2 linked regions of the Sporichthya brevicatena genome follow. The protein of the gene in region 1 interacts with the protein of each later gene in a pairwise test. Links are inferred from orthologs where the notes say so. Each region holds a gene or a part of one and is shown on either strand. Other genes may lie near its edges.

Region 1 (4,898 bases):
CCGAGGCGAAGATGCCCGACCTGAACGCGAACGACCTCGACGCCGCGGAGAAGATCATCGCCGGCACCGCCCGTTCCATGGGCATCACCGTCGAGGCCTGAGCAGGACCCGGGCGCCAGCCCGTACGGACCAGCACCACCGCAGCACACCGATCCACGTGGGAGGGCCGCTGCAGCCCGTCGGTACCACGCCTTTTTCCCAGGAGAAGTCATGAAGCGCAGCAAGGCCTACAACAACGCCGCCCCGAAGGTGGACAAGGACAAGCTCTACGCCCCGCTGGACGCCGCGCGGCTGGCGAAGGAGACCTCCACCACCAAGTTCGACTCGACCGTCGAGGTCGCGTTCCGCCTCGGGGTCGACCCCCGCAAGGCCGACCAGATGGTCCGCGGCACCGTGAACCTGCCGCACGGCACCGGCAAGACCGCCCGCGTCCTGGTCCTCGCCAACGGTGACAAGGCCGCCGAGGCCACCGCCGCCGGCGCCGACTACGTCGGCTCGGACGACATGATCGAGCAGATCAGCAAGGGCTGGCTGGACTTCGACGCCGTCGTCGCCACCCCGGACCTGATGGGCAAGGTCGGCCGCCTCGGTCGCGTGCTCGGCCCGCGTGGCCTGATGCCGAACCCGAAGACCGGCACGGTCACGATGGACGTCGCCAAGGCCGTCAACGACATCAAGGGCGGCAAGATCGAGTTCCGCGTCGACAAGCACGCGAACCTGCACTTCATCATCGGCAAGACCTCGTTCTCCGACATTGCGCTGGTCGAGAACTACGCCGCCGCCCTGGACGAGGTGCTCCGGCTCAAGCCGTCCGCCGCCAAGGGCCGCTACCTGCGCAAGGCCGTCTTCTCCACCACGATGGGTCCGGCCATCCCGGTGGACCCGAACAAGGTCCGCAACCTCACGGAGGAGACGGTCGAGGAGACCGTCTGACCTGCGGTTGACCAGGGACTTTGCTCCCTGGATTCCGAAGCACGATCACGATTTGGCCCGGTGCGGAACGCCGCACCGGGCCTTGTCGTCTCAGGAGAGGCAGGCAGACTGGGCCTGCGTCCGACCTGGGAGATGACCGAAACGTGAGTGCGCGCCGTACCCACCGCTTCCGCGCCGCCGCCGTGTCCACGGCGGCCGTCCTCGCCTTCGCCGGCCTGGCCGGCTGCAACGGCTCGGACAGCGCCACCGACCGAGCCGCTGCCGAGCTCGAGTCGATGACGCCGGTGGCCGCGATCCAGAAGGTCGCGGACGCCGCGGCCAAGGACAGCGCCGCCTACACCTTCGAGGTCACCGGTTCCGGGGTCTCGGTGAAGGGCTCCGGCGCGTACCGCGGCGGCGACCGGCCCGCCGCGCGGATGGTCTTCGACTCGATGAAGATGATGGGCATCTCGGTCCCGGCCGGCACCGAGTTCCGCCTGGTCGACGACGTGATGTACCTGAAGATCACCAAGGGTGGTCTGATCCCGGGCCTCGGCACGGACGGCGGCTGGCTCTCCCTGCCGCTGGACGACGCGAAGTCCGAGGGCGCCGACATCGCCGGGATCGACCCGACGATGGCGAACCCGGTGGAGCAACTGCAGAAGATGCTCGACACCCAGGACGTCAGCAAGGTCGGCACCGAGACGATCGACGGCGTCAAGACCACGCACTACCGGGCGAAGATCAACCCCGAGGGCACCGGCACGGTGACCGAGAAGAAGTCCTCGACGCACTCGAACGAGCTCAGCCGCCAGCTGGAGGAGCAGCTCGAGAAGAGCATCAAGGACTCGATGGGCCTGTCCGAGCCCGTCACCGTGGACGCCTGGGTCGACGGCGACTACCGCGCCCGCAAGCTCGCAGTGACGCTGCCGATGGCCGGCGAGTTCAAGATGACGATGAAGTTCACCGACTTCGGCTCGGACGTGAAGGTCGACGTCCCGGCGGACGCGAAGAAGTTCGACGTCGGGGCCCTGCTGTCCGACGCGCTCGGCGGCAAGCTGGAGGACGCCTTCGGCGGGGACCTCGCGAAGCAGTTCGGGGAGGACTTCGACAAGCAGATCTCGGAGCAGCTGGAGCGCTCGCTGGGCGAGAACTTCTCCTCGGACCTGTCCGAGCAGTTCGCCGAGCGGCTCCGCGAGCAGATGGAACAGATGAGCTCCGGCGGCGGCCGCGCCAGCTGATCACACACCCACGAACGCACTGATCACCCGCTCGTCGCACGCTCGACGCACGCTCACAACACGCTTCTCGCACGCTGAGCAGGACCGGGGCCGCGGGGTCGTTTTGACCCGCGGCCCGTTCGGTCCGTACGCTGGCGGCAGCCAAAGACCGCAGGTTGTCATTTCGGTGACCGAAGGCCCCGTACTCCGGGCGGCCCGCGCAGGTGACGCCAGGTGATTCCACCTGGATGGGTAAGGGGGTTCGTCCTTCTGCCCGTGGGACTTCCGCGCCCCGGCCTGCGCCGGGGCGTTTCGTGTGTCCGGACCCGGAACGGACCTGCGGTCGCTCCCGAAGGAAGGAGGGCCATGGCCCGGCCCGACAAGGCATCCGCGGTGGCGGAGCTGACGGACGCGTTCCGCAACTCCAACGCGGCGGTGCTGACCGAGTACCGCGGTCTCACCGTGGCACAGCTCAAGGCTCTGCGGCGCAGCCTCTCCGGCAACGCCGAGTACCACGTCGTCAAGAACACCTTGACGAAGATCGCGGCCAAGGAGGCCGGGGTCGAGGCGTTCGAGTCCCTCCTCGCCGGTCCGTCCGCGATCGCGTTCGTCTCCGGCGACGCGGTCGAGGTCGCGAAGGGGCTGCGGGACTTCGCCAAGGCGAACCCGCTCCTCGTGATCAAGGGCGGCGTCCTGGACGGCAAGCCGCTGTCCGCCGCGGACGTCACCAAGCTCGCGGACCTGGAGTCCCGCGAGGTCCTGCTCGCCAAGCTCGCCGGGGCCATGACCGCCTCGCTGTCCCAGGCCGCGGCCCTGTTCCAGGCGCCGCTGTCGAAGACCGCGCGGACCGTCGAGGCCCTGCGTGCGCAGGTCGAGGCGACCGGTGGCCCTGCCGCCGCCGCCCCGGCCACCGAAGAACCCGCTGTCGAGGCGTCGGCCGAGGCCGTTGCCGAGAGCCCGGTCGCGACGGAAGACCCCGTCGCAGAGACCCCCGAGCCCGAGGCATCCGCCGAGAGCTAAACCCCCTTCAGACCCACGTTCGACCGAATGGAAGGACCGCCGATCATGGCGAAGCTCAGCACCGACGAACTGCTCGACGCGTTCAAGGAGATGACGCTGATCGAGCTCTCCGAGTTCGTGAAGCAGTTCGAGGAGACCTTCGGCGTCACCGCCGCCGCTCCGGTGGCCGTGGCCGCCGCGGCGCCGGCCGGTGGCGGCGGCGGCGACGCTGCCGCGGAGGAGCAGGACGAGTTCGACGTCGTCCTCGAGTCCGCCGGCGACAAGAAGATCCAGGTCATCAAGGAGGTGCGCGCGCTCACGAACCTCGGTCTCAAGGAGGCCAAGGACCTCGTCGACGGCACCCCCTCCAAGGTCCTGGAGAAGGTCAACAAGGAGACCGCGGAGAAGGCCAAGGCTGCCCTCGAGGGCGCCGGCGCCACCATCTCGCTGAAGTAGTTTCCGCACGTAGTTCTCCCGCACCACCAGTTCCACCGCGCGGGCGGTCGCCGATCTCGGCGGCCGCCCGTCGGCGTTCCCGGGCCGGCGCTCGCCGGGCCCTACACTCCCCGGCATGGGCGTCGAGATCGACATCCGGGGGCTCACCAAGAGCTTCGGGCGGCAGGTGATCTGGCGTGACGTGACGCTCACGCTGCCGGCGGGGGAGATCTCCGTCCTGCTCGGCCCGTCCGGGACCGGTAAGTCGGTGCTGCTCAAGACCCTGGTCGGGCTGCTGCGGCCGGACGCCGGCTCGATCGTGATCGAGGGCCAGGACATCTGCCGGCTCAAGGAGCGCGACCTCTACGAGGTCCGCAAGCTCTTCGGGGTGCTGTTCCAGGACGGCGCGCTGTTCGGCTCGATGAACCTCTACGACAACGTCGCGTTCCCGCTGCGGGAGCACACCCGCAAGTCCGAGTCCGAGATCCGCGCCGTCGTGCGGGAGAAGATGGACCTGGTCGGACTGGTGGGGGCCGAGGACAAGCTGCCGGGGGAGCTGTCCGGCGGCATGCGCAAGCGTGCCGGCCTGGCCCGGGCGTTGGTGCTGGACCCGAAGATCATTCTGTTCGACGAGCCGGACTCCGGCCTCGACCCGGTCCGCACGGCGTTCCTCAACCAGCTCATCGTCGACCTGAACCAGCGGATCGGCGCGACGATCCTCATCGTCACCCACGACATCAACACCGCCCGGACCGTCCCGGACAACATCGGCCTGCTCTACCACCGCCACCTGGCGATGTTCGGTCCGCGGGAGATGCTGCTGTCCTCCGAGGAGTCGGTCGTCCGGCAGTTCCTGAACGCTCAGCGGGTGGGTCCGATCGGCATGTCGGAGGAGAAGGACGCCGACGAACTGGCCGCCGAACGTGATACCGAACTCCCTCCGCTGCCCCCGATCCCGCTCCAGATGATGCCGAGCGACGGCGTTCCGCGGTCCCGGCAGCGGCCACCCGGGCAGTGGTGCGCGGAGAACGGGATCGTCCCGCCGGCGGGGTCCTTCGGCGGGTCCGACGTCGGGGCCGATCCCGCCGCAGCGCTCTGACCTGCAAGGACGCGTCCGGTGATCACGTCCGGTATTGTCCGAATCCGTCCAACTGCCCGGCCGCGACGCGTCCACACTGTTGGCCTGATCTCTTGACTGGGGCGCGCTGCGCCCTCATCCTTTCGGTGCGTTCGCGAGTTCTCGCGCTCGCGCGAGGGGCCCGCAGGCTTGACCTGCGGCTCTGGACAGCGGTTTGCCTTGAGGCTAAACTGCCCCCTTGCGCTGTCTGCCGT
Region 2 (5,260 bases), on another replicon or contig:
ACCCGTCGCGCGGCACCGTGGACGCGCCGATCGGGCGGCACCCGGTGCACGACTGGAAGTGGGCCGTGATCGCCGAGGACGCCGGCGGCAAGGCGAGCGTCACGCACTACGACACGCTCGAGGCGTTCCGCGCCGCGAGCCTGCTGACGATCAAGCTCGAGACCGGCCGCACCCACCAGATCCGGGTGCACATGTCGGCGCTGCGGCATCCGTGCGCGGGCGACCTGACCTACGGCGCGGACCCGACCCTGGCCGAGCGCCTGGGTCTGGAGCGACAGTGGTTGCACGCGGTGTCGCTGGGGTTCGAGCACCCGGATTCCGGCGATTGGGTCGAGTTTTCCAGCGACTATCCGGACGACCTTGCGCGCGCCCTGCAGGTTGTCTCGGAGGGCTGACCACACACTGAGACGGGCGCTCGAGTTGTCAGTGGGGCGCCTTAGAGTGAGGCCCGATTCCGGGGAGGCGCAGCGGTGAGTTCGGCAGGCATGAACGACTCGTTCGTCCACCTGCACGTCCACACCGAGTACTCGATGCTCGACGGCGCGGCGCGCCTGGACGACCTCTTCCGCGGCTGCAACGAGATGGGCATGCCGGCCCTCGCGATGACCGACCACGGCAACGTGTTCGGCGCGTACGACTTCGTGAAGAAGGCGAACGAGGCCGGCATCAAGCCGATCGTCGGCATGGAGGCGTACCTCGCGCCGGGCACCCACCGCTCCGACCGCACCCGCGTGCGGTGGGCGGACGGCGGCGAGGACGACGTCTCCGGTTCCGGCTCGTACACGCACATGACGCTGCTGGCGACCGACAACGACTCGATGCACAACCTGTTCCGCATCTCGTCGCTGGCGAGCCTCGAAGGCTTCTTCTACAAGCCCCGCGCGGACCGCGAGCTGCTGCACCGCTACGGCAAGGGCCTGATCGCGACGACGGGCTGTCCGTCGGGCGAGATCCAGACCTGGCTGCGCATCGGCGACTACGAGAAGGCGCGCGCGTCGGCCGGAGAGTTCCAGGACATCTTCGGCAAGGAGAACTTCTTCTGCGAGCTGATGGACCACGGCATCGGCATCGAGAAGCGCGCGCACGACGGGCTGATGCGCCTGGCCAAGGACCTCAACCTGCCGCTGGTCGCGACCAACGACCTGCACTACGCCGCGGCCGAGGACGCGTCCGCGCACGAGGTGCTGCTCTGCGTGCAGTCCGGCAAGACCCTCGCGGACCCGAACCGCTTCAAGTTCGACGCGACCGACTTCTACCTCAAGAGCCCGGCCGAGATGCGCGAGCTCTGGCAGGGCCGCTACGGCCTGCGGGAGGCCTGCGACAACACGCTGCTCATCGCCGAGCGCTGCCAGATGTCGTTCTCCGCGCGCAACCTCATGCCGCGATTCCCGGTGCCCGAGGGGGAGACCGAGGAGACCTGGCTGCGCAAGGAGGTCGACCGCGGCCTGAACGAGCGCTTCCACGGCAACGTGCCCCAGACGCACCGGGATCAGGCGGCCTACGAGGTCGACATGATCATCAAGATGGGGTTCCCCGGCTACTTCCTCGTCACCGCCGACCTCGTGCGGTACGCGAAGGAGAACGGGATCCGCGTCGGTCCCGGTCGTGGGTCCGCGGCCGGTGCGCTGATCGCCTACGCGCTGGGCATCACCGAGCTCGACCCGCTCGCGCACGGCCTGATCTTCGAGCGGTTCCTCAACCCCGAGCGTGTGTCGATGCCCGACATCGACATGGACTTCGACGAACGTCGTCGCGCCGACATGATCCGCTACGCCACCGAGAAGTACGGCGAGGAGCGGGTCGCGCAGATCATCACCTACGGCACCATCAAGGCGAAGGCGGCGATCAAGGACGCCTCCCGCGTCCTCGGCTACCCGTTCGCGATGGGCGACCGCATCACCAAGGCGATGCCGCCGGCCGTCATGGGCAAGGACATCCCGCTGTCCGGGATCTTCGACCCCGACCACAAGCGCTACGCCGAGGCCGGCGAGTTCCGGGCGCTCTACGAGTCCGACCCGGACGTGAAGAAGGTCGTCGACACGGCCAAGGGTCTCGAGGGCCTGAAGCGGCAGTGGGGCGTGCACGCCGCGGGCGTCATCCTCTCGAGCGAGCCGCTGCTCGACGTCATCCCGATCCAGCGCCGCGAGCAGGACGGCGCGATCATCACGCAGTTCGACATGGGCGCCTGCGAGTCGCTCGGGCTGCTGAAGATGGACTTCCTGGGGTTGCGCAACCTCACGGTCCTCGACGACTGCCTGATCAACATCGAGTCCAACCGGGGCGAGAAGATCGTCCTCGAGGAACTCGAACTGACGGACCGTAAGGCGTACGAGCTGCTGGCCCGGGGCGACACCCTCGGCGTCTTCCAGCTCGACGGCGGGCCGATGCGTGCGCTGCTGCGCTCGATGGTCCCCGACAACTTCGAGGACATCTCCGCCGTCCTCGCGCTGTACCGGCCGGGTCCGATGGGCGCGAACGCGCACAACGACTACGCGGACCGCAAGAACGGCCGCAAGCCGGTGGTGCCGATCCACCCCGAGCTCGAAGAGCCGCTGGCCGACATCCTGGGCGACACCTACGGGTTGATCGTCTACCAGGAGCAGGTCATGGCGATCGCGCAGAAGCTCGCGGGCTACTCGCTCGGCGCCGCCGACCTGCTCCGTCGCGCGATGGGCAAGAAGAAGAAGGAGATCCTCGACAAGGAGTACATCCCGTTCTCGGAAGGGATGAAGAAGAACGGGTACTCCGAGGCGGCGATCAAGACCCTCTGGGACATCCTCGTCCCGTTCTCGGACTACGCGTTCAACAAGGCCCACACCGCCGGCTACGGCCTCGTCTCCTACTGGACCGCCTACCTCAAGGCGAACTACCCGCAGGAGTACATGGCGGCGCTGCTCACCTCGGTCAAGGACGACAAGGACAAGTCGGCCCTGTACCTCAACGAGTGCCGGCGCATGGGCATCAAGGTGCTGCCGCCGGACGTCAACGCCTCGGACGCGAACTTCACCCCGCGCGGCGAGGACATCCGCTTCGGCCTGACCGCGATCCGCAACGTCGGCGCGAACGTCGTGACCGGGATCGTCGAGGCGCGGACCGAGCAGGGCGCGTTCACCGACTTCGCCGACTTCCTGCGCAAGGTGCCGGCGCAGGTCTGCAACAAGAAGACCGTGGAGTCGCTGATCAAGGGCGGCGCGTTCGACTCGCTCGGGCACACCCGCCGTGGCCTGATCCACGCGCACGAGCGCGCGATCGACGCGATCATCGACATCAAGCGCAACGAGGCCATCGGCCAGGACTCGCTGTTCGGCGCGTTCGACGACGACGGCGACGCCACCGACACGTCCTTCGACATCGAGATCCCGACGGGGGAGTGGGACAAGCCGGCGCTGCTCGCGTACGAGCGCGAGATGCTCGGTCTCTACGTCTCGGACCACCCGTTGCTCGGCATCGAGAACGTCCTCGCCGCGGCGGCCGACTGCGCGATCACGACGCTGACCTCGAGCGAGGACCGCGCCGACGGGTCGATCGTCACGATCGCCGGCCTGATCACCGGCCTGGCGCGCAAGGTCACGAAGAAGGGCGACACCTGGGCGATCGCGACCGTCGAGGACCTCGGCGGCGCCATCGAGTGCATGTTCTTCCCGGGCTCGTACCAGCAGTTCGGCACGGTGCTCGCGACGGACACCGTCGTCGCGGTCAAGGGCCGCCTGCGCCGCAACGAGGACGAGATCTCGTTGATGGCCTCAGACCTGCAGATCCTCGACACGACGAAGTCCTCCAGCGGACCGGTCGTGGTCCGGCTGCCGGCGATGCGGTGCACGCCGCCGCTGGTCGAGCGGCTGAAGTCGGTCCTGGCCGACCACCCGGGCCAGAGCGAGGTCCACCTGCAACTCGACTCCCGGGCGCGGACGATCGTCATGCGGCTGGAGCGGGGCCCGTTCGTGGCCCCGTCCCCGGCGCTGTTCGGCGACCTGAAGGCCCTGCTCGGGCCGTCGTGCCTGGGATGACCCGGATGAGTTCACTCAGGGTGGCGAGGTAACGTCCCTCGGTGACCAGCCGGACCGTGACCGCGAGCAGGCTTCGCGGCCCGGCGACCTGGTGGTGTCTCGCCGGCGCCCTGCTCGCCTCGGTCGGCTTCGCCGTCGGCGCCTGGACGGCCGGCCGCCTCGCCGAGCGTCCCTCGGGTGGGCTGATCGTCCTGCTGGCCGTCTGCCTGATCGGGGCGGGCGTGCTCGACATGGTGGGGCGCGCGGTGTGGTCGACGGTCGTCGACCGCGCGGAGGGCCGACTGCGGGCCGATCTGCTCGCGGCCGCGCTGCACCAGCCGCTGCCGGCGCTCTCGGAGCAGGCGGTCGGGGAGGTCCTGGACCGCGTCGACGACGACACGCACCAGCTCGGTGAACTGCTGCGCGAGGTCGGCTGGGAGACCGGCCGGACGCTGCTCGCGGCGATCCCGATGTGGGTGGTCGCCGGCCTGACGTGGTGGCCGGCGTGGATCCTGTTCCCGGTCGTCGGACTGCTCGCCGCGGCCGTGGTCCGGCCGCTGACCGAGGCCGTCACGCGCGCCAAGGTGGCGGAGGAGATCGCCTGGACCGACCACGCCGCGGTGCTCGAGGAGGCCGTCGCGGCGCGGGACGACCTGCGCGCGAGCCGGGGCCAGGCGTTCGTGCTGCGGCGCTGCGCCGAGGCGTCCGCGGTCGTGCACCGGCGGGTCCGCACGACGGTGCGCCTGGCGTCGCGGCTCGGCCGACGGGCGGGGGTCGTGCTGCACCTGGTGCTCGCGGGCATCGCGGTCAGCGGCATCCTGCTCGTCGCGGCGGGTCGGCTCTCGACCGCCGCGCTCGTGACGCTGTACCTGGTCAGCATCTCCTTCGTCGGGCAGGTCGACGTCATCTGCCGCTACCTGCCCGACCTGCAGGCGGGTCTGGGGGCGCTGCGCCGGATCCGGACCCTGCTGGAGGCCGACAGTGAGCCCACCGGCGGGGCGCCGGTGCCGGCCGGTCCGCTGGACGTCCGGATCGAGCGGCTGCACTTCGCCTACCCGCAGGGGCCGTTCGCGCTCTCCGACGTCAGCCTGACGATCCCGGCGGGCCGGACGCTCGCGCTCGTCGGACGCACGGGATCGGGCAAGTCGACGCTCGTTGCGCTGCTGTCGCGCGCGATCGACCCGCCGCCGGGGTCGGTGTTCCTCGGCGGCGTCGACGTGCGGGACCTGGACCTCGACGACCTGCGGCGGACCGTGGGCGTCGCCGGGCAGCGC

Evidence for each region. The genes of interacting proteins can lie anywhere in the genome.
Region 2: the proteins of rplL (region 1) and dnaE interact in binary tests that used the Escherichia coli proteins (3 or more experiments, as listed by UniProt). The link is inferred for Sporichthya brevicatena from one-to-one orthologs.

What each region holds. Positions count from the first base shown.
Region 1 is NZ_BAAAHE010000010.1:39,907-44,804, forward strand. Bases 2,121-4,892 are described here. They hold rplL (50S ribosomal protein L7/L12), read left to right. Parts: upstream 2,121-3,197; coding sequence 3,198-3,587; downstream 3,588-4,892. Other genes in these bases: ABD401_RS07035 (SCO4651 family lipoprotein), read left to right, coding at 2,121-2,153; rplJ (50S ribosomal protein L10), read left to right, coding at 2,499-3,152; ABD401_RS07050 (ABC transporter ATP-binding protein), read left to right, coding at 3,703-4,665. Outside these bases: rplK (50S ribosomal protein L11), read left to right, coding at 1-101; rplA (50S ribosomal protein L1), read left to right, coding at 211-933; more of ABD401_RS07035, read left to right, coding at 1,077-2,120. UniProt on the Escherichia coli protein: The binding site for several of the GTPase factors involved in protein synthesis (IF-2, EF-Tu, EF-G and RF3). Is thus essential for accurate translation.
Region 2 is NZ_BAAAHE010000015.1:107,018-112,277, reverse strand. The notes cover bases 113-4,207. They hold dnaE (DNA polymerase III subunit alpha), read left to right. Parts: upstream 113-485; coding sequence 486-4,007; downstream 4,008-4,207. Other genes in these bases: ABD401_RS10515 (ATP-binding cassette domain-containing protein), read left to right, coding at 4,049-4,207; ABD401_RS10525 (RluA family pseudouridine synthase), read left to right, coding at 113-395. Also shown: more of ABD401_RS10525, read left to right, coding at 1-112; more of ABD401_RS10515, read left to right, coding at 4,208-5,260. UniProt on the Escherichia coli protein: DNA polymerase III is a complex, multichain enzyme responsible for most of the replicative synthesis in bacteria. This DNA polymerase also exhibits 3' to 5' exonuclease activity. The alpha chain is the DNA polymerase catalytic subunit.